2 regions of the Micromonospora sp. WMMC273 genome follow, and region 1 is predicted to be linked to the other one. Evidence: riboswitches for the same ligand, from Rfam matches in the RefSeq annotation. Region 1 holds a riboswitch; the other holds the start of a gene.
What was found. Region 1 has a riboswitch for thiamine pyrophosphate ahead of O7611_RS21435 (ECF transporter S component). Riboswitches for the same ligand answer to the same signal wherever they lie in the genome.
Positions count from the first base shown of each region.

Region 2: another riboswitch for thiamine pyrophosphate. It lies ahead of thiE (thiamine phosphate synthase); the one in region 1 lies ahead of O7611_RS21435 (ECF transporter S component).

Region 1 covers NZ_JAPZBE010000001.1:4,641,678-4,652,374, reverse strand. The annotation lists gene O7611_RS21440 (ABC transporter ATP-binding protein) at 1-882, opposite strand, end outside; gene O7611_RS21435 (ECF transporter S component) at 996-1,586, opposite strand; TPP riboswitch at 1,662-1,768, opposite strand; gene O7611_RS21430 (alpha/beta fold hydrolase) at 1,845-2,681, shown strand; gene O7611_RS21425 (SIS domain-containing protein) at 2,678-3,427, shown strand; gene O7611_RS21420 (DUF6328 family protein) at 3,519-4,019, shown strand; gene O7611_RS21415 (acyl-CoA dehydrogenase family protein) at 4,128-6,101, shown strand; gene O7611_RS21410 (hypothetical protein) at 6,154-6,321, opposite strand; gene O7611_RS21405 (hypothetical protein) at 6,331-6,936, opposite strand; gene O7611_RS21400 (ArsR/SmtB family transcription factor) at 6,989-7,291, opposite strand; gene O7611_RS21395 (metal ABC transporter permease) at 7,335-8,210, opposite strand; gene O7611_RS21390 (metal ABC transporter ATP-binding protein) at 8,212-8,976, opposite strand; gene O7611_RS21385 (metal ABC transporter substrate-binding protein) at 8,973-9,920, opposite strand; gene O7611_RS21380 (DUF6703 family protein) at 10,009-10,272, opposite strand; gene O7611_RS21375 (antibiotic biosynthesis monooxygenase family protein) at 10,300-10,641, shown strand.
Region 2 covers NZ_JAPZBE010000001.1:5,356,324-5,367,020, forward strand. The annotation lists gene O7611_RS24750 (hypothetical protein) at 1-297, shown strand, start outside; gene thiC (phosphomethylpyrimidine synthase ThiC) at 345-1,928, opposite strand; gene thiD (bifunctional hydroxymethylpyrimidine kinase/phosphomethylpyrimidine kinase) at 1,946-2,734, opposite strand; gene O7611_RS24765 (thiamine phosphate synthase) at 2,817-3,482, opposite strand; gene O7611_RS24770 (thiazole synthase) at 3,545-4,318, opposite strand; gene thiS (sulfur carrier protein ThiS) at 4,324-4,524, opposite strand; gene thiO (glycine oxidase ThiO) at 4,515-5,600, opposite strand; gene thiE (thiamine phosphate synthase) at 5,597-6,220, opposite strand; TPP riboswitch at 6,218-6,329, opposite strand; gene O7611_RS24790 (DUF559 domain-containing protein) at 6,448-7,473, shown strand; gene O7611_RS24795 (aldo/keto reductase) at 7,750-8,712, opposite strand; gene O7611_RS24800 (nucleotidyltransferase domain-containing protein) at 8,733-9,539, opposite strand; gene O7611_RS24805 (ABC-F family ATP-binding cassette domain-containing protein) at 9,539-10,697, opposite strand, start outside.

The DNA.
Region 1 (10,697 bases):
GGACTTGCCGGCCCCGTTGGGGCCGAGGACGGCGAGCGCCTCGCCGGCGCGTACCCGAAGGTCTGTGGGGTTGAGCCGCGGCGGCAGGCCGAGCCGCTCCGCGGTGAGCAGCACGTCGCCGGGCGGCGTGGTGGCGTGCCGGGGCGGCGCGACGTGCCCGGGTACCCAGACCCCGGCGGCGGCCAGCGCCTCGCCGTGCGCGGCGAAGACCGCGTCGGGCGCCCCGTCGGCGCGGACCCCGCCGCCGGGTTCCAGCACCACGACGCGGTCGACAAGCGGCAGCGCCTCGGTGACCCGGTGCTCGACCAGGACCATCGTGGTGTCCGGGTCGAGCGCATTCGCGACGGCCCGGCGGATCAGGCCGGCGCCGGCCGGGTCGAGGTTGGCGGTGGGCTCGTCGAGCAGCAGCAGCCCGGGGCGCAGCGCGAGCGTGCCGGCCAGCGCGAGCCGCTGCTGCTCGCCGCCGCTGAGCGCGGCGGTGGGGCGGTCCCTGTCGTACGGGAAGCCGACCCGGTGCAGCGCCTCGTCGACGCGGGGCCAGATCTCCCCGGCGGGTACGCCACGGTTCTCCAGCCCGAACGCCACGTCGTCACCGGAGCGGGCCATGACGAGCTGGGATTCCGGGTCCTGGAAGACGATGCCGACGCGCTCGCGGGCCTTGCGCGGGTCCAGCCCGTCGATCTCGACGGTTCCCTCCTGCTCGCCGGAGTCCTCCGGCAGCAGCCCGGCCAGCGCCGCCAGCAGCGTGCTCTTGCCGGCGCCGGAGGGTCCGAGCAGCAGCACCCGCTCGCCGCTCTCCACGCGCAGATCCACCCCGCGCAGAGCCCAGCGTTTCCGTCCCCCGTGCCGCCACCCGAACCCCCGCAGCACCACCCCGCTCACCGCCCACCCACCCCCTCTCCCGGCCCAGCCTGCGTGATCAAGGAGTTCGCGTCCGGGAAACCGTGCCCGGCGGACGCAAACTCCTTGATCACCGGGGCGGTGCGAGGCGAGCCTCAGACCAGGGCGCGATCCCGGCCGGCGGGGAAGCGGTCCAGGACGCCGGTGTTCGCCAGCGCGCGGGTGAGGACGTGCGCGCCCAGACCGGCGACGATCGTGGCGCTGACAATCGTGATCAGCGCGTACGGGAGGCGGTAGGAGGCGAAGTCGAACGCCTTGTTCCAGTAGACGAAGTCGAAGATCGCCGCGCCGAGACCGGTCAGCGCACCGGCCAGCACCGCCACCGGCAGTCGGAACGAGCGGTACCGGAACGCGGCGAAGGCCAGCTCGGCGCCGATGCCCTGCATCAGGCCCTGGAGGATCACGATGCTCGCCCACTGGCTGCCCAGCAGGGCGGAGATGATCGCGGCCACGGTCTCGCAGTACAGCGCAGCGCCCGGCTTGCGGATGATCAGGCCGGCGAGCACCGCCGGGATCAGCCACACGCCGTAGAGCACGGCCTGTGCCGGCGGGAAGAACGCGAACGCCGCGTCGGTGGCGCTCCAGAGCAGGCCCCAGGCCCAGAAGACGACGCCGAAGGCGACGGCGATGACCGAGGCGACGACGATGTCGACGGTACGCCAGCGGTTGCTGTCGGTACGGTTCACGGTTGGCTCCCAGTTCGTCGAGGTGAACCAGGAGAAGACGCACGCCGCGCCCGGTGGTCACCGGACGGCGACGCGGCTGGAGGTCGACCGAACTCCCTGCGCTGGCATTACCCAGATCAGGTTCGAGGGTCTGCGGGCACCGGCCCGCACTCTCAGCGCTGTGCGCTCCCCTGTCGGATGTGAAGTTGTCTCGTCGCAGACGCTAGCACCGACCACGGCCCCCGGCCCAGCAGGGCGAGTGTCGGTATGGTGGCGATCATGCTGGTGGATGCGCGGGGACTGACGTTCGAGGTACGCGCCGGCGGCCCCGAGGGCGGTGATCCCGTCCTGCTGCTGCACGGCTTCCCGCAGCACTCCGGTGAGTGGGACGCGGTCACGCCCGCGCTGCACGCCGCCGGGCTGCGCACGTACGCGCTCGACCAGCGCGGCTACTCGCCCGGCGCGCGTCCGGCCGACGTCGGGGCGTACCGGATTCCGGAGCTGGTGGCCGACGCGGCCGCGGTGCTCGACGCGCTCGGGGTGACTCGCGCCCACGTGGTCGGCCACGACTGGGGCGCGATCGCGGCGTGGGGCCTGGCGGCGGCGCACCCGGACCGGGTGCGGACGCTGACCGCGGTGTCGGTGCCGCACCCGTCCGCGATGGGCCACGCGCTCGCCACCGACCCCCGGCAGAAGGTCAAGTCCGCGTACATCGCGTTGTTCCGCAAGCCCGGTACGGCGGAGAAGGTGCTGCTGGCGTGGAACGGCGCCACGCTGCGCAAGCTGCTGAGCGGCGTGGGCGACGCCGAAGCGGTCGCCCGGTACGCCGAGCCGATGCGCGAGCCGGGCGCGTTGACGGCGGCGCTGAACTGGTACCGCGCGATGACCGGGGCGGACATGAAGGCGGTCGCGCCGGTCGGGGTGCCTACTACGTTCGTCTGGAGCGACAAGGACGTGGCGATCGGCCGGACGGCCGCGCAGGCGTGCGCGGCGCACGTCACCGGTGACTACCGGTTCGTGACGCTGTCCGGCGTCAGCCACTGGATCCCGGACGAGGCGCCCGGCCCGCTGGCCGAGGCGATCCTCGCCCGGTGCGCAGGAACGGAGGAGGCATGACGGTGAGCGCCGAGGCGTACCTGGCGGTGGTGACCGAGACGATCGGCCGGGTCGCCGCCGAGCAGCGGCAGAACGTCGCCGAAGCGGCCGACCTGATCGCGGCGGCACTGCAGGCCGACGGGGTGGTGCACGCGTTCGGCACCGGGCACTCCGAGGCGCTGGCCATGGAGATCGCCGGGCGGGCCGGCGGCCTGGTGCCCACCAACCGGATCGCGCTGCGTGACCTGGTGCTGGTCGGCGGCGACCCGGCCGACGTGCTCGGCCCGAAGCTGGAACGCGATCCGGCGGTGGCGCACCGCCTCTACGAGCTGGCGCCGATCCGGCCGCAGGACGTGTTCGTGCTGGCCTCGAACTCGGGCGTGAACGGGGCGATGGTCGAGTTCGCGTCCGTCGTGAAGGAACGCGGGCACGGCCTGGTGGCGATCACCTCCGCGCAGCACTCGGCGCGGATGACCTCGCGGCACCCGTCCGGCCGCAAGCTCGCCGACTTCGCCGACGTGGTGCTGGACAACGGTGCCCCGTACGGCGACGCCACGCTGCCGCTACCCGGCGGCGGCGCGGTCGGCGCGGTCTCCTCGATCACTGCCGCGCTGCTGGCCCAGCAGATCGTCACCGAGGTGGTGGCCCGGCTGGTCGCGGCGGGGCAGCGCCCGCCGGTCTACCTGTCCGCGAACATCACCGGCGGCGACGAGCACAACGCCGAGCTGGAGGCACGGTACGCGGGCCGCATCCGCCGGGGATCCTGAACCGGTTTCGTGATCAGCCGTACGGGGCACAGGCGCTCCTGCCGGTGGGCGTTCACCCGCCGGCCGTGCCGTCTCCCGGGGAGGTCCGCGAGTGTCAAAGGAATCCGAGAAGCAGCGCTGGCAGCGCAACTTCGCCGATCTGTTGCAGGAGCTGCGGGTCGCGCAGACAGGCGTGCAGATCCTCTTCGCCTTCCTGCTGACGCTGCCGTTCAGCAACGGGTTCGGCCGGACCACGGAGTTCCAGCGCGACGTCTACATCCTGGCGCTGCTGACCGCCGCCGCGTCCGCCGCGATGATCATCTCTCCGGTCGCGTTCCACCGGGCGCTGTTCCGGCAGGGGCGTAAGCCGGAGCTGGTCCGGTTCGCCCACCGGATGGCCACCGGCGGCCTGTTCTTCATGCTGATCGCGATGGTCAGCTCGGTCCTGCTGGTCACCGACTTCGTGCTGGACCGGCCGATCGCGTTCCTGCTCAGCGCGCTCACCGGCGTGTGGTTCCTGATCTTCTGGGCGATCCTGCCGTTCAGCAGGCGCAACTGGGGTGAGGACGACATCGACGACGAGGACGACAGCCCTCAGTCGCTGACCGACTGACGGTCCGCCAAATCGGACGTGCACGCAGCGCTACCCCTGGGTAACACCCGGGGGTAGCGTCGTTTTCGTCGCACGTGTCGACGCAGCCGGACCGACGAGGAGGCAGCCGTGACCACGACCCAGAACAGCCGGCCCGAGTCACCGGACGGCGCGGGGCCGCTGCCCACCGAGGCGGGCCAGGTCTCCGAGAAGGAGGCCCGCCAGGTCGCCGAGGCGGCCCGCGAGTCGGCCTGGGACCGGCCCAGCTTCGGCAAGGAACTGTTCCTCGGCCGGTTCCGGCTCGACCTGATCGATCCGTGGCCCCGCCCCGACCCGGCCGAGGTGGCCCGCGCCGACGAGTTCCTCGGCGCGCTGCGCGCGTACCTGACGTCCGAGGTGGACGGCGAGGCGATCGAGCGGGACGCGCGCATCCCCGACGAGGTGTTCCACGGCCTGGCCGGGCTCGGCACGTTCGGCATGAAGATCGACCGGAAGTACGGCGGGCTGGGGCTGAGCAACCTGCACTACTGCCGGGCGCTGATGCTCGTCGGCTCGGTGAACCCGGCGGTCAGCGCGCTGCTCTCCGCACACCAGTCGATCGGCGTGCCGCAGCCGCTGAAGATGTTCGGCACGCCCGAGCAGAAGGATCGGTTCCTGCCCCGGCTCGCCGCCGGTGAGGTCTCCGCGTTCCTGCTCACCGAGCCGGACGTCGGCTCCGATCCGGCCCGGCTCGCCACCACCGCCGAGCCGACCGCCGACGGCACCGGCTACCGGCTCAACGGGGTGAAGCTCTGGGCCACCAACGGCACGCTCGCCACGCTGCTGGTGGTGATGGCCCGGGTGCCGGCCGGTGAGGGGCGGCGCGGCGGCATCACCGCGTTCGTGGTGGAGGGCGACAGCGACGGCATCACCGTGGAGCGGCGCAACTCCTTCGTCGGGCTGCGCGGCCTGGAGAACAGCCTCACCCGGTTCCACGACGTGTTCGTGCCGAAGGAGAACGTGATCGGCGGTGAGGGCAAGGGCCTCAAGATCGCTTTGACCACGTTGAACACCGGCCGGCTCTCGCTGCCGGCCATGTGCGTCGGCGCCGGCAAGTGGGCGCTCAACGTGGCCCGCGAGTGGGCGGCGGACCGGGTCCAGTGGGGCCGCCCGGTGGGCGAGCACGAGGCGGTGGCGAAGAAGCTGTCCTTCATCGCCGCCACCACGTACGGCATGGAGTCGATGCTCGACCTGTCCTGCATGCTCGCCGACGACGACCGCAACGACATCCGGATCGAGGCGGCGCTGGTCAAGCTCTACGCCAGCGAGATGGCCTGGCGGATCGCCGACGAGCTGATCCAGATCCGCGGTGGCCGCGGCTACGAGACGGCCGACTCGCTCGCCGCTCGCGGGGAACGGCCGGCCGCCGTCGAGCAGCTCCTGCGCGACCTGCGGATCAACCGGATCTTCGAGGGCTCCACCGAGATCATGCACCTGCTGATCGCCCGCGAGGCGGTCGACGCGCACCTGTCCGTCGCCGGCGACATCATCGACCCCGACGCCGGGCTGGGCCGCAAGGCGAAGGCGGGCGCGCGGGCCGGCGCCTTCTACGCGAAGTGGCTGCCCACGCTCGCCGTCGGCAAGGGGCAGACGCCCGGGGCGTACCAGGAGTTCGGGCCGCTGGCCGGGCACCTGCGCCACGTCGAGCGGACCTCCCGCAAGCTGGCCCGGTCGACGTTCTACGCGATGTCCCGCTGGCAGGGGAAGATGGAGCGCAAGCAGGCGTTCCTCGGCCGGGTGGTGGACATCGGCGCGGAGCTGTTCGCGATGAGCGCGGTCTGCGTCCGGGCCTACGCCGAGCGGGACGCGCACCCGGAGAACGTCGAGCTGGCCGACCTGTTCTGCCGTCAGGCGCGGCTGCGCGTCGACGAGCTGTTCACCGGCCTGTGGTCGAACACCGACTCGGTCGACGTGGCCGCCGCCAAGCGGATCGTCGCCGGCCGGTACGCCTCGGTGGAGGAGGGTGTCGTCACCCCGCCCGCCGACCTGCCCTGGGTGGCCCGCTGGGAACCGGGGGCGTCCACCGAGCAGGACGTCCGCCGTCGCATCCCGCCCGCCGGCTGACCCCGCCCCGCCCGCCCGGCGGTCGTCCCACCCGGACGGCCGCCGCGGGCGGTCAGCGCGCGATCGCCCAGGCCAGGACGCCGGCCAGGATCAGGCCGTTGAGCCCGGCCAGCACCAGGTACGCCGACGGCGGGATCTTGCGGCCCTTGCGGACGAAACTCACCAGCACGGCCGCGTACCCGAGCAGCAGCACGGCGACGACGATCAGGAAGTACAGCACCCGCACACCTTACCGGCCGCCGCGCAGCCCCAGTTCGCGCAGCTCCAGCGCGGCGAGCGCGTCGACAGTCGCGTCGTCGCCGCGCCGCCACGCCTCGGCGACGTCGGGCGCGATCCGGGTCAGCTTCGACAGCGGCTGACCCGCCAGTGCGCGCAGCGCCAGCAGGTCCCGGCCGGCCGGGACGCCCGCCAGGGCCTTCGCCGCGCCGGCCCGGCGCATCCAGCGCAGGCGCAGCGGCAGCCAGCCGAACAGCACCAGGCCGAGCGGGAACACCAGCACCGCGACGGTCAGCCCGAGCGCGAGCTGCCCGACCAGCTCCTGCTGGTCGCGGCCCGCCTCGGCGACCGCGCGGGCGGCGTCGGCGGCACGGGTGAACGGCGCGGTCAGCTCGTCGCCGACGATCGGCACCCGGCCGACCTTGCCGCCGGCGTCGGCCAGGTTGTCGGCGAGACCACCGCCGGCCCCCTCCAGCTTCTGCCCGGGTACGGCGAGCTTCTCGACCACGTCGTGCAGCCACAGCGCGAAGCGGATCGCCGCGTACACCCAGACGACCACGAGCAGGTCGGTGAGGAACTGGCGGACGGCGGTGGGAAAACGGTCGGCGTAGATCTTCACGCCGGACAGCGTCCCACGGCGCGGGCGCGTCGGCACCTGGCCGATTTCCCGCTCAGTGCGACCCTTCACCGGCGTGACTGACGGCGTCCGCCACGATGTGCGCGACGTGGTCGTCGACCAGCGCGTACGCGATCTCCCGGCCGCGCCGCGACCCGCGCACCACCCCGGCGCCGCGCAGCACCCGCAGGTGCTGGGAGACCAGCGGCTGCGGCGCACCGAGCTTCTCGACCAGCTCGTGCACGCAGCGCTCGCCCTCGGCCAGCTCGCTGACGATCGCGAGCCGGATCGGGGCCGAGAGCGCGCGCAGCAGGTCACCCGCACCCTCGAAGGCGTCGTACCCGTTCGTGCCGGTCACCCTGTAACGGTAACCAATCCCAGCTGCGCCGGCGGGCAGGGCCTCACCGCAGCAGCACCTCGTGCTCGACCGGCTCGGGCGGGGGCGTGGCCCGGTCGGCCCGCACCCGCCGCCGCAGCGCCCGCACACCGGCCGCCGCGAGCGCGACCAGCAGGAACGAGCCGATCGCGACGAGCACCACCGACGCGCCGGGCGCGGTGTCGGCGGTGGCGGCCACCCAGACCCCGGTGCCGGCGGCGAACAGGCCCAGCGCCATGGCCGCCGTCATGGTGGAGCGGAAGCCCCGGGTCACCTGCTGCGCGGTCGCCACCGGCACCACCATCAGCGCGCTGATCAGCAGCACCCCGACCGCCCGCATCGCGATGGTCACGGTGACCGCGGTACCGACCGCGATGACCAGGTTCAGTGTCCGCACCGGCAGGCCGGACACCCGGGCGTACTCCTCGTCGTGGCACACCGCGAACAGCGCCGGACGCAGCACCAGCATGGTCACCAGCAGCACCACGCCGAGGACGCCGATGGTGATCAGGTCGGTGCGGGAGGTGGTGGTCAGCGACCCGAACAGGTACGCGTTGAGCGACCCGCTGCTGGCGTCGGAGAGCCCGACCAGCATCACGCCACCGGCGATGCCGCCGTAGAACAGCAGCGCCAGCGCCAGGTCACCGGAGGTGCGCCCGTACGCGCGGACCAGCTCGATCACCACCGCGCCGAGCGTCGCGGCGATCACCGCCACCAGCACGGGCGAGCGGTTGAGCAGCAGCCCCGCGCCGACGCCGGTGAGCGCCACGTGCCCGAGCCCGTCGCCGATCAACGCCAGCCGCCGCTGCACCAGGTAGATGCCGAGCGCCGGGGCGGCCAAACCGATGATCAGCGCGCCGACCAGGGCGCGGAGCATGAAGTCGTACTGGAAGAGATCCATCTCAGATGCCTGTCCAGAGCCGGGCGGGCTCCTCGTCGCAGTGCGGGTGCACGTGCTCGTGGTCCGGGTCGGCGTGGTGACCGGCCGGTTCGGGCACCGCGCCGTCGTGGGCGATCCCGCCCTGGTGCACCACCACGGCCCGGCTGATCAGCGGGCGCAGCGGGCCCAGCTCGTGCGCGACGAGCAGCACCGTGCCGCCGCCGTCGCGGAACGCGCGCAGCGCCCCGGCGAACGCCTCCTGGCTCGCCGCGTCCACCCCGGCGGTCGGCTCGTCGAGCACCAGCAGCTCCGGCCGGCCGGCCAGCGCGCGGGCGATCAGGGTGCGTTGCTGCTGGCCGCCGGAGAGCGTCGACACCGGGTCGCCGGCCCGGTCGGCGAGCCCGACCGCGTCCAGCGCCGCCGCCACCGCCTCCCGGTCCGCCCGCCCGGCCGGACGCAGTACGCCCCGGCGGGCCAGCCGCCCGGACGCCACCACCTCGCGCACGGTGGCTGGTACTCCGCTGCCCGCGCCGAGCCGCTGCGGCACGTACCCGATGCGGTGCCACTGCCGGAAGCGGCGCTGCGGCGTGCCGAACAGGGCGACCGACCCGGCGCCGACCGGCACCAGGCCGAGCGCGGCGCGCACGAGCGTCGACTTGCCGGAGCCGTTGGCGCCGAGCACGGCGACCACCTCTGAAGCGGTCACTGTCAGCGAGACGTCACGCAGCACCGGGCGGCCGTCGTAGCCGACGGTGGCGTGCGCGATCTCGATCACGGGTGAGGTCATGAACAGTCCAGAGCGGTTCGCAGGGTCTGCAGGTTGGTGCGCATCGCGGAGAGGTAGTCGCCGTCGGCGGGCGGGCCCTCCAGTGGGTCCAGGACCGCCGTCTTCGCCCCGACCTCACGCGCGATCGTCTCGGCGACCTTCGGGCTGACGAGCGTCTCGAAGAAGATCGTGCCGGCCTGGTGCTCCCGGGCCTCCTCGGCGACCTCGGCGAGGCGCTTCGGGGACGGCTCGGACTCCGGGGTGAGCCCGCTGATGCCGATCTGCTCCAGCTGGTAGCGCTCGGTCAGATAGCCGAACGCGGTGTGGCTGGTGACGATCTCCCGGCGCTGGCAGGTGCGCAGGCCGTCGGCGTACTCGGTGTCGAGCTTCGTCAGCTCGGCGCGCAGCGCGCCGGCGCGGGCGGTGTAGTCGGCGGCGTGGTCCGGGTCGGCCTTGCCGAGCCGCTCGGCGAGCTTGTCGCCGATGGTGGCCAGCCGGGTCGGGTCGAGCCAGACGTGCGGGTCCTTGCCGCCGCCCTCCTCGGTGTGCCCGGCCTCGCCCTCGTGGTCGTGGTCGTGCCCACCGGCGGCGGCGTCCCGCAGCGGCGTGACGCCCGCCACGTCGAACGCGCGGTCGCCGCCGTTCTGCTCCACCGCCTCGTCCACCGCCGGCTGGAAGCCGCTGAGGTAGACGACCACGTCGGCGTCGACCACCTGGCCGACCTGGCGCGGGTTGAGTTCCAGGTCGTGCGGCTCGGCGCCCGGCTTGGTGAGGTTGCTGACCGCGACCGTGTCGCCGCCGATCCGCTCGGCGAGGAACTGGAGCGGGTAGAACGCGGCCACCACGTCGACCCTGCCGGGCTCGCTCGCGCCGCCCGAGCCGTCGGCGCAGGCGGTCAGGCCGGCGGCGGCGAGCAGGGCGGTGGTTGCGGCGGTCAGGATGCGGCGCGGTGCACGAACGGTCATGGGCTCAACTGTCCGCGACAACGAAAACTATTGTCAAAAACGCATGATTGCATGTCAGCGCAGGTCAGCTCGGCTCTGCTTCGTGCGGTCAGCCGACCATGAGCCTCGCCAGCGCCACCGCGATCAACAAGGTCAACATCACCAGCCGGAGCATCCGGGTCGCCGGGGCCTGCACCGGCCAGGTGACCGACATCAGCCAGACCAGCCCGCCGGCCAGCACGAGCAGCAGGACGCCACCCGCCGGGCCGGGCGCGAACAGGCCGACAAGCACCAGGGCCAGCGCGGCCAGGAACACCGCCGTCGGGTTGAGCCGTGCCAGCCGGGACAGCACGGGACTCTGCGTACGCTGCATGCCACAAACTCTACGAGGAGGAACGCCGTGCTGGTCACCAACCGGTTCGTGGTGGAAGCCGAAACGGTGGACGAGTTCACCCGGGAGGCGCACGCCGCGCTGGCCGCGCTCGCCGCCCGCCCCGGCTACCTGCGCGGTGAACTGCTGCGGGCGCTCGACGACCCGGACCACTGGCTCCTGGTCACCGAGTGGGAGTCGGTCGGTGCGTACCGCCGGGCGCTCGGCGGATTCGACGTCAAGGTCACCGCCGTGCCGCTGCTCGCCCGATCGGTGGACGAGCCGTCGGCGTACGAGACGCTCGCCGGCGCCGCCCCGGAGGGGGAGATCGTCGTCGTCGCCAGCGATCGTGCCGCAGGCCCGTACCGCTGAGTGCCGGGGCACTACCCTGGCGCGTATGACCGCTCCCGGACCGGCCGCGCCACCCC
Region 2 (10,697 bases), 710 kb from region 1:
GCGGAATCCGCACTGCCGGACACCACCGCCGCACTGCCGGAGGCCACGGAGACGGACTCCCGGCGCGGGCGGCACGCCGGACCGGACGACGCCGACGCGTCCGGCGGGAAGTCGAAGCCCCGGCGCGGCCTGTTCCGGCGCAACCGGGCCAAGGACGAGCCGGAGCCGGCCGAGCGGACGGCCGAGCCGACCACCGCTGCCGACGACGAGTACGTGGACTGGGTGGCCGGTCTCGCCTCGGACGACAACGCCGACGACGCCCGCTCGCTGCGGACCGGACGGCACCACCGCGACTGAACGACGGCCGGGGCGGACCGGGTCGAAACGGCCCGCCCCGGCCCCGCTCACGCCAGCGGCAGGTAGACCCGCGATCCGGAGGCGACGAACTCCTCGGACTTGCCGCGCATGCCCCGCGCCGCGTAGTCCTTCAGCTCCTGGGTGATCTTCATGGAGCAGAACTTCGGCCCGCACATCGAGCAGAAGTGCGCCGTCTTCGCGGGCTCGGCGGGCAGCGTCGCGTCGTGGTACGCCCGCGCGGTCTCCGGGTCGAGCGCCAGGTTGAACTGGTCTTCCCAGCGGAACTCGAACCGGGCCTTCGACAGCGCGTCGTCCCACGCCTGCGCGCCCGGGTGCCCCTTGGCCAGGTCGGCCGCATGCGCCGCGATCTTGTACGCGATCACGCCCGCCTTCACGTCGTCGCGGTCGGGCAGCCCGAGGTGCTCCTTCGGGGTGACGTAGCAGAGCATCGCGGTGCCGAACATGCCGATCATCGCCGCGCCGATCGCGGAGGTGATGTGGTCGTACGCGGGCGCGACGTCGGTGGTCAGCGGCCCGAGCGTGTAGAACGGCGCCTCGTGGCACCACTCCTGCTGGAGGTCCACGTTCTCCTTGATCTTGTGCATCGGCACGTGCCCGGGGCCCTCGATCATCACCTGCACGTCGTACTCCCAGGCGATCTTCGTCAGCTCACCGAGCGTGCGCAGCTCGGCGAACTGCGCCTCGTCGTTGGCATCCGCGATGGAACCGGGGCGCAGCCCGTCACCGAGGGAGAACGTCACGTCGTACTTCGCGAGCAGCGAACACAGCTCCCGGAAGTTCGTGTAGAGGAAGTTCTCCTCGTGGTGTGCCAGGCACCAGGCCGCCATGATCGAGCCGCCCCGGGACACGATCCCGGTGACCCGGTCCACCGCCAGCGGCACGTACGGCAGCAGCACCCCGGCGTGCACGGTCATGTAGTCGACGCCCTGCTCCGCCTGCTCGATGACCGTCTCCCGGAACACCTCCCAGCTCAGCTTCACCGGGTCGCCGCCGACCTTCTCCAGCGCCTGGTAGATCGGCACCGTGCCGATCGGCACCGGCGCGTTCCGCACGATCGCCTCGCGGGTCTCGTGGATGCGCTTGCCGGTGGACAGGTCCATCACGGTGTCCGCGCCCCACCGGGTCGCCCAGGTCAGCTTCTCCACCTCCTCGGCCACCGACGAGGTGACAGCCGAGGTGCCGATGTTGGCGTTGACCTTCACCAGGAACGCCTTGCCGATGACGGCCGGCTCGCACTCCGGGTGGTTCACGTTCAGCGGCAGCACGGCCCGGCCGGCCGCGATCTCGTCCCGCACGAACTCCGGCGACACCGACTCGCGGATCGCCACGAACTCCATCTCCGGCGTGACGATTCCGGCCCGGGCGTACGCAAGCTGGGTCGGACGGGTTCCGGCCAGCGGCGTGCCGGCACCGCGCACCGGAGCCACGTCGCCGCGCTCGGCGATCCACGGCCCGCGCAGTGCGGGCAGCCCCACCTCCGGGTCGGAGCCGGGACCGGAGGTGTCGTAGAGCCGTACCGGCGGGTTGTCCCCGGTCAGCGGCACCTCGGCGAACGGCACCCGGATGTCCGGGCGTGACCCTTCCACGTACACCTTGCGACGTGCCTGCATGACAGCCTCCCTGTCGCTCATGCGGACCAGCCGAAGTGGTCCAGCGGGCCGCGTCCCGCTCCCAGCTCCCAGGTCCGCGCGCCGGTCAGCGCGCGGGTGACGTACTCCTTGGCGGCGGCCACCGCGACCGGCACCGCGTCGCCCGTGGCGAGCCGGACCGCGACGGCGGCCGAGAACGAACAGCCGGTGCCGTGGTTGTGCCGGGTGTCCACCCGGGGCGCGCGCAGCAGGCGGGTCGTCCCGCCGCCGGCGAGCACGTCCACCGACTCGCCGTCGGCGTCCACGTCGCCGCCGGTCACCACCACGAACGCCGGTCCGCGCGCCGCCAGCGCCTCGGCCGCCGCGACCATCTCCTCGACGGTGCCCACCGGGCCTCCGGTGAGGGCCGCGGCCTCCGCGCAGTTCGGTGTCGCCACTTCCGCGTACGGCAGCAGCCGCTCGACCGCCTCCACCACGCCGAGCCGGTGCCCGCTCGTGGCGACCAGCACCGGGTCGACGACCAGGTGCGGCAGGCGCCCGGCCCCTGCCGCCTCGGCCACCGCATCGGCGACCGCCGGGGTGCCGAGCATCCCGGTCTTCACGGCGCGCACGTCGAAGTCGCCGAGCACGCTGTCCATCTGGTCGCGCACCGATTGCGGCGGCAGCGGCAGGACGGCGTCCACGCCCCTGGTGCTCTGCGCGGTGACTGCGGTGAGGACTGTCGTGCCGTACGCCCCGAGCGCGGCGAACGTCTTGAGGTCGGCCTGGATGCCCGCTCCCGCTCCGGAGTCGGAGCCGGCGATGCTGAGAACTGTTTTCGGCGTCACTGCTTTCCTTCACCGGTGGTTGCGGTTGAGGGCTGCGGCCGACCGTGCCCACTCCGGGCGGTCAGGCTTGATCCCTCCGTGGTCACGGTCGGCCGCAGCCCTTCTCGTGCGGGCCTTCGTCGGATCGCGCGGGGTGGGTGCGCGCCACACGGGTGGCCGCCTCCTGGAAGGCGCTGCCCAGCGTGGTGGCGGTTTCGGCGGGGTCGTTCGCCCGCATGATTGCGCCGAGCACTGCTACTCCTGTTGCGCCTGCCTCTACGCAGGCCGCTACCTGAGCTGCCGTTTCGATGCCGCCGAGGGCGAGCCCCGGGACCGGGCTGGCTTTCACCAGGGCGGCGAGTCCGGTCGGCCGCAGGGGCGGGCCGTAGCCGGGCTTCGTCCTGGTCTCGTAGACCGGGGACAGCGTCGCGTAGTGCTCGGTGGTGAGCCGGGCCAGCTCGGCGGTGTCGTGGCAGGAGCGGCCGACCAGCCCGACGGCGGGCGGCGGGTACGGGCCGGCGGCGGGCAGGTGCACCGCGTCCCCGTCGAGCGGATCGGGGCCGGCCACGATCAGCGTGCCGCCCGCCTCGGCGAGGATCGCGCGCAGGTCGGCGGCGAGCGCGAGGCGCTCGGCGCGCGGCAGATCCTTCTCCCGCAGCACCACCCACCGCACTCCCCCACCCACGGCCCCCGCCACCACGTCGACAAGCGCCCCCCGAGCAACCCGCCGATCGGTGAGCAGCACGACGCCGCTCGGCCCGCCCGGAATCTTGGTACGCGGCCGCCCCTCGGAGGGCGCATCCGTACCAAGATCCGCTAGGCGTGAGGCGGTCACAGGTCGGGCCGTCCCTCATCCGGGGTGGAGGCCAGGGCGTGGAAGCGGCGGGCGATACGGCCCGCGCCGTACGCCAGACGCCCGGCCTCGACCGCGTAGCGCATCGCCGTGGCCATCGCCACCGGGTCGGCGGCCCGGGTCACGGCGCTCGCCAGCAGCACCGCGTCGCAGCCCAGCTCCATCGCCAGCGCGGCGTCGGAGGCGGTGCCGATGCCCGCGTCCAGCACCACCGGCACGTCCACGGCCGCGCGGATCAGCCGGATGTGGTGCGGGTTGCCGATGCCCAGCCCGGAACCGATCGGCGACCCGGCCGGCATCACCGCCGCGCAGCCCACGTCGGCCAGCCGCCGCGCCAGCACCGGATCGTCCGAGGTGTACGGCAGCACGGTAAACCCGTCGGCCACCAGTTCCTCGGCGGCGCGCAGCAGCTCCACCCCGTCGGGCAGGAGCGTGCGCTCGTCGCCGATCACCTCCAGCTTCACCCAGTCGGTGTCGAACGCCTCCCGGGCCAGGTGCGCCGTCTTCACCGCCTCCACCGCGGTACGGCAGCCGGCCGTGTTCGGCAGCAGCCGTACACCGCACCGCTCCACCAGGTCGAGCAGGCCGCCCGACCCGCCGGGTGTGGTGTCCACCCGGCGCAGCGCCAACGTCACCAGCTCGGTGCCGGAAGCGCGGATCGCCTGCTCCAGCACGTGCAGGTTGGCCGCGCCGCCGGTGCCGAGGACGAGCCGGGAGCCGAACGCGACCCCGCCGATCTCCAGCGTGGACATGCCGTTCACCCGCCCTGGGTGGCGCTGAGCACCTCGACGCGGTCGCCGTCGCGCAGGACGCTCGCCGACCAGCCGCCGCGCGGCACCACCTCGCCGTTCACCGCTACGGCGAGCCCGCGCTCCCGGTCGGTGACGGTGCGGACCACCTCGGCGACGGTGACGCCCTCGGGCAGCGTCCGGCCGGTGCCGTTGACGATCAGTTCCACGTGCGCTCCTTCCCGAAGCGGTCCGGGGTGAAGGGGGCGAGCGCGGGATCCGGCTCGCCGGTGACGATCAGCTCGGTGACCAGGTCGGCGGTGACCGGGGTGAGCACGATGCCGTGCCGGTGGTGCCCGGTCGCCGCGAGCACGCCCGGCTGCCCGGGCAGCGGCCCGATGATCGGCGCGTTGTCCGGCGTACCCGGACGCAGCCCGGCGACTGCCTCCACCACTTCGTACTCGACGAGTTCCGGCACCAGTTCGGCGGCGGCGCGCAGCAGCGTCAGCACGCCACCGGCGGTGACAGCGGTGTCCGCGCGCTCCTCCACAGTCGCCCCGACCACGACCTCACCGCTGTCCCGGGGCACCAGGTAGACCGACTCGCTGTCCGCGTACCCCCGGATCACGTGCCGGAAGCCCGGCGGACCGCCACCGGGCGCGCGCAGCCGCAGCACCTGGCCCTTCACCGGCCGGACCGGCAGGCCGGTCAGCGCCGCCGCGCCGCAGCCCGCCGCGACCACAGTGACCCGCGCGTCCAGCTCGGACAGCGCGCCGACGCGGGCCGGGCGCAGCTCCACCCCGGCGCGCTCGGCGGCCGTGCGCAGCGCGGCGACCAGCCGCCGCGGGTCGACCTGGTGGTCGCCGGGCGCGACAGCGCCGCCGCGCACGCGCGGCGCCAGCGCCGGTTCGCGGTCGCGCAGCTCCGAGGGGCGCAGCGGCGTGATCGGCAGTCCCAACCCCCGTTGGTACGACCACAGCCGCCCCGCCTCGGCCAGGTCGTCGGCGGTGAGCCCGACGACGAGCGTGCCCTCGGTGCGGTGGCCGAGGTCGACGCCGCTCGCCTCGGTCAGCTCAGCGGCGAAGCCGGGCCAGCGGGCGGCCGACTCGACGAGCAGCGCGGTGAGTTCGTGCTCACCGAAGTACGCCTCGGCAACCGGCGACAGCATCCCGGCGGCCACCGACGAGGCGCCCGACCCGGGCCGGTCGTCGTGCACTACCACGCGCAGTCCGCGCTGCGCGCACCGCCACGCGATCGCGAGTCCCACCGGCCCGGCGCCCACCACCGCCACGTCGGCCGGGCTCATCGCGTCAGCGCCAGCAGCAGCTCGGCGGTGGCGTGCGCGGGATCGGCGGCCAGGCTGAGCGCGCCGACAACCGCCACCCCGTACGCCCCGGCGGCCCGCAGCGCCGGCACGGTCGCGGCGGTCACCCCGCCGATCGCGATCACCGGCACGCTCACCGCCTCGGCGACCGCACGTACCCCGCCAGGGCCGATCGGGTCCGGCAGGCCGGACTTGGTGGTGGTGGCGTGGCACGGGCCCACGCCCAGGTAGCTCGCTCCCGCGTCCACCGCCGCGCGGGCGCCTACCGGCTCCCGGGCGGTCGCGCCGAGCACCGCGTCCGGACCGAGCACCCGGCGCGCGGCTGCGACCGGCAGGTCGTCCGCGCCGACGTGGCCACCGGCGGCGTCCACCGCGAGCGCCACGTGCAGCCGGTCGTTGACCAGGCACCGCGCCCCGTACGGCCGGCACGCCTCGGTCACGCGGCACGCCAGCTCGTACGCCTGCCGGTCGGTGGCGTCGTCCTCCACGCGCACCTGCACGACGAGGTCGGCGCCCGCCACCGGCAGGGCGGCACGCAGCACGGCGAGCGGGTCACGCCCCGGCCGGGTGTCGGTGATGAGATGCAGTCGTCCCAGGGACAGCACGGCAACGCTCCTCCCTGCGCCGGCATTACCCGGATCAGGTTCGACGGTCGGGGGCTCCCAGCCCCCCTCTCAGCCCGGTCCGCACCGGGCTCCCGTGGGTCACTTGCGGCCTACCGTACGACGCCTCCCGCCCGTACGGAAGCCCGGGTGAGGTTTTTCCCAGACACCAGCCGTCCGCCGGATCGGGGCAGCGGGTGACCGTCCCGTCACGACACGCTGCCCGGATGTCCGTTCCCGCCCGCGTCCCGCGCCGCCTGGCGACAGTGCCGTTCCGGGGCGGCAGTGCCGTCTCCGAAGGGCTGCTCACCTGGACGATGCTGCGCGGGCCGGCGTGGATCCGCCTGCTGCCGGACGTGTACGTGCACCGGGACGGATACCGCGCCGGCGACCATCGGATGTGGTGCGAGGCGGTGGCGTTGCGCCTGCCCACGGGTGCCGTGCTGGCGGGACGCAGCGCCGCGTGGCTGTTCGGCGCGGACGTGCTCACCCGCGACGCGCCGGTCAGCGTGCTGCTGCCGACTGCTGCTCGACTGCGACCGCACCCACGGATGCGGGTGGTCCGGTCGCCGCTGCCGGAGCGGGACCACACCCTCGTCGGCGGGCTGCCGGTCACCACCCCGCTGCGCACCGCGTTCGACCTGGGCCGCCACGGCACCCGCGTCGACGCGCTCGTCGCCGTCGACGCGTTGCTGCGTCGCCGGGTCGTGAAGCTGCCCTGCCTGCGGGCCTACGCCGCCGCCCGGTCGCGCTGGCCGGGTGCTCCGCTGCTGCGGGAGGTGCTGGCGCTGGCCGAGCCGTTGAGCGAGTCCCCGATGGAGACACGGTTGCGGCTGCTTCTGCTCGACGCCGGCCTCGGCCCGCTCGTCGCTCAGCACGAGGTACGCGCCGGCGGACGTTTCGTGGCCCGGGTGGACCTGGCCTGGCCGGCGCTCCGCCTCGCGGTCGAGTACGACGGCGACCACCACCGCGAACGGGCGCACTTCCGGCGGGACGTGGCACGCCTGAACGCGCTCCGCGCGGCCGGGTGGGTGGTGCTGCGGTTCACCGCCGACGACGTGCTACGCCGCCCCGACGCCACAGTCGCCCTGGTCCGCCAGGCCCTGGCCGAACGTCTCGCCACCGCAGCAAACCATGACCCACGCCCGCAGCTCCGCCCCACCCCGGCCCGCCACCCGCCGCCTGGCCGGGCCGGGCGCCACGGGCGTCGGAAGGCCGCCCGCAGACACCTATGGCGTTCCACTCGCGACTGAATCTGGCGACGAGTGGAACGCCATAGGTGTTTCAAGGCCCCTTTGACACCCATGCCGTTCCACCCATCGTGAGCGCTGCCTCTGAGTGGAACGTTATGGGTGTCTCCGCGCGCGGGCGGCCACGGTGGGCGCACGCCCGCAGCGCGGGGCAAGCCCCGACGCTCGCACGACGACGAGCGGACGCACCTGCGACGCGCGGGCGGACCGAACACGGGTGGACCGAGCACGCGGGCGGATCCGACGCGCGAGCGGGCTCGCCTGCACCGGCGCGGACAGTCAGAGGATGGCGTCGAGGGCGTCCAGGTCCTCGTCGGACGGCTGCCACGTCCCGGCCTCGGCGTTGGCGCTCACCTGGGCCGGAGTCGTGGCGCCGGCGATCACGGAGGTGACTGCGGGACGGGCGGCCAGGCCACCGATGGCCACCTGGAGCATGGTGATGCCGCGCTCGGCCGCGTACGCCTCGATCGCCTCGATGACGTCCCAGCGCGCGGCGGCCAGCCGCTCGGCGTACCGGCCGCCACCGGCCAGGCGGCTGCCCGCTGGGGGCGCCTCGCCGCGCTTGTACTTACCGGTGAGCAGCCCGTTGGCGAGCGGGAAGAACGGCAGCATGCCGAGGCCGAACCGCTCGCAGGCGGGGATCACCTCGTCCTCCACCCCGCGTTCGACCAGCGAGTAGTGGTTCTGCGCGGAGATGAACCGGGTACGCCCCTGCGACGACGCGGTCCAGTCGGCGTCGGCGATCTGCCAGCCGGCGAAGTTGGAGTTGCCGAGGTAGCGCACCTTGCCGGCGGTCACCAGGTCGTCCAGCGCGGCGAGCGTCTCGTCGATCGGGGTGCCCGGGTCCGGCTCGTGCATCTGGTACAGGTCGATGTGGTCGGTGCCGAGCCGGCGCAGCGACGCCTCGACCGCGCGGGCGATGTAGCGGCGGGCGCCCCGGGCACCGTGATCCGGCCCGTTCGCGCCGTTCATGTCCATGCCGAACTTGGTGGCCACCACCACGTCGTCGCGGCGGCCCTTGAGCGCCTGGCCGAGCAGTTCCTCGGAGGCGCCCTGCGGCTCGCCGTAGATGTCGGCGGTGTCGAAGAAGTTGATCCCGGCGTCGAGCGCGGCGTCCACCACCGCCCGGGTGCCGTCGCTGTCGAGTTTGCGGCCGAAGTTGTTGCAGCCGATACCGACCACTGACACCACGAGCCCGGAGTCGCCCAGCCGGCGATAGGTCATCTCACTCACGAGATCCACCCTATGCCCGCTGCCGGGTGTCATCCGGGCAGCGGCAACACCTCGGCGGCCAGCGTCCGGGCCGCGGCGATCGTCGCCGCCAGCTCGGACGGGGTACGCCCCACCGCGCCCAGCAGCGCCTGCGTCCGCTCGGCGAAGTCCGGCGGCGCACCCGGCAGGCGTCCGGCGGACGCGATCATGCCCTTCTCGTTCACGAGCCACCGCCCGGCGCGGCCGTGCAGCGCGTGGACCAGCACGCCGACCACCCGGAACAGGCAGCCCGCCACGTAGCCGGTGTCGCCCCCGGCCGCGCCCTTGGCCGCGCCGTCGAGCAGCAGCCCGGTCTCCCAGCCGCCGGCGACCAGCGCGGCGCCGAGCGCGGGCGGGTAGTCGACGGTCTCGGCCCGCAGGGCGGTCAGCTCGCCGCTCGGGTCGCCGAGCACCCGCCCGAGCGCCACCTCCCCGGCGTACGCGTGCGAGTAGAAGCCGAGCGGGTGCCCGGCCTGCGCCTCGACGGTGTAGCGGCCGGCCCGGCAGTCCGCCCAGACCCGGTGCACCCGGTCCAGGTCGCGGTAGATCCAGTCCACCGCGACGCCGCCGACACGCAGCCAGGCGCCCCCGTCGACCCACGGTCCCCAGCCGCCCGGTGCGGTGAGGTCCACCGGCCCGTCGGCGATCGCGGCGGCCACCGCGCGCAGCCCGGCCACGTCCGGCGTACCCCGGTAGTAGAGGCCCAGGTCCCAGTCGGAGTCGGGCCGGTGGTCGCCGCGGGCGCGGCTGCCGCCGAGGGCCACCGCGACCACACCGTCCACCGCGCACAGCCGGTCGGCCAGCTCCCGGTCGATCATCAGCCCACGTCCCAGACCGGCTCCGGCGTCTCCACCACGTCGCCGTCGCCCCGGAACAGCACGAACCGGTCGAAGGTACGGGTGAACCACCTGTCGTGTGTCACAGCGACCACAGTCCCCTCGAACGCGGTCAGCCCGGCCTCCAGCGCCTCGGCCGAGGCCAGGTCGAGGTTGTCGGTGGGCTCGTCGAGCAGCAGCAGCGTCGCCCCGGACAGCTCCAGCAGCAGCACCAGGAAGCGGGCCTGCTGCCCGCCGGAGAGCGTGCCGAACCGCTGGTCGCCCTGAGCGGCGAGCTCGTACCGGGACAGCGCCGCCATCGCCGCGTGCCGGTCCATGCCGGCCCGGTGGTCGTCGCCGCGCCACAGCACCTCGACGAGTGTCTTGGCCATCAGCTCCGGCCGGTCGTGGGTCTGCGAGAAGTGCCCGGGCCGGACCCGCGCGCCGAGCCGCACCACGCCGCCGTGCGCGACAGGTGCGAGGGCGCCGGCGCCGTCGACGGGGGTGTTTCCCGGCTCCGGGTCGGTGCCGCCCCGGGCCAGCAGGCGCAGGAAGTGCGACTTGCCGGTGCCGTTCGCGCCGAGCACCGCGACCCGGTCGCCGTACCAGAGTTCCAGGTCGAACGGGTACGTCAGGCCGTCCAGCTCCAGTTGCTCGGCGATGACCGCGCGCTTGCCGGTCCGCCCGCCGGTCAGGCGCATCCGGATGTCCTGGTCCTTCGGGGGTACGGGCGGCGGCCCGGCCTCCTCGAACTTGCGCAACCGGGTCTGCGCGGCCTGGTAGCGGGACGCCATCCCGTCGTTGTACGCGGCCTTCTGCTTGTACATCAGCATCAGCTCGCGCAGCTTCTGGTGTTCCTCGTCCCAGCGTTTGCGCAGCTCGTCGAGGCGGGCGTGCCGGGCCACCCGCGCGGAGTGCCAGCTCGCGAAGCCGCCCGGGTGCACCCAGGCGCTGCCGCCCTCCACCGCGACGACCCGGTCGGCGGTCTGCGCCAGCAGTTCCCGGTCGTGCGAGACGTACAGCACGGACTTGCCCGACTCGCGCAGGCGCGCCTCCAGCCAACGTTTGCCGGGTACGTCGAGGAAGTTGTCCGGCTCGTCGAGCAGCAGCACCTCGTCCGGGCCGCGCAGCAGCAGTTCCAGCGCGAAGCGTTTCTGCTGG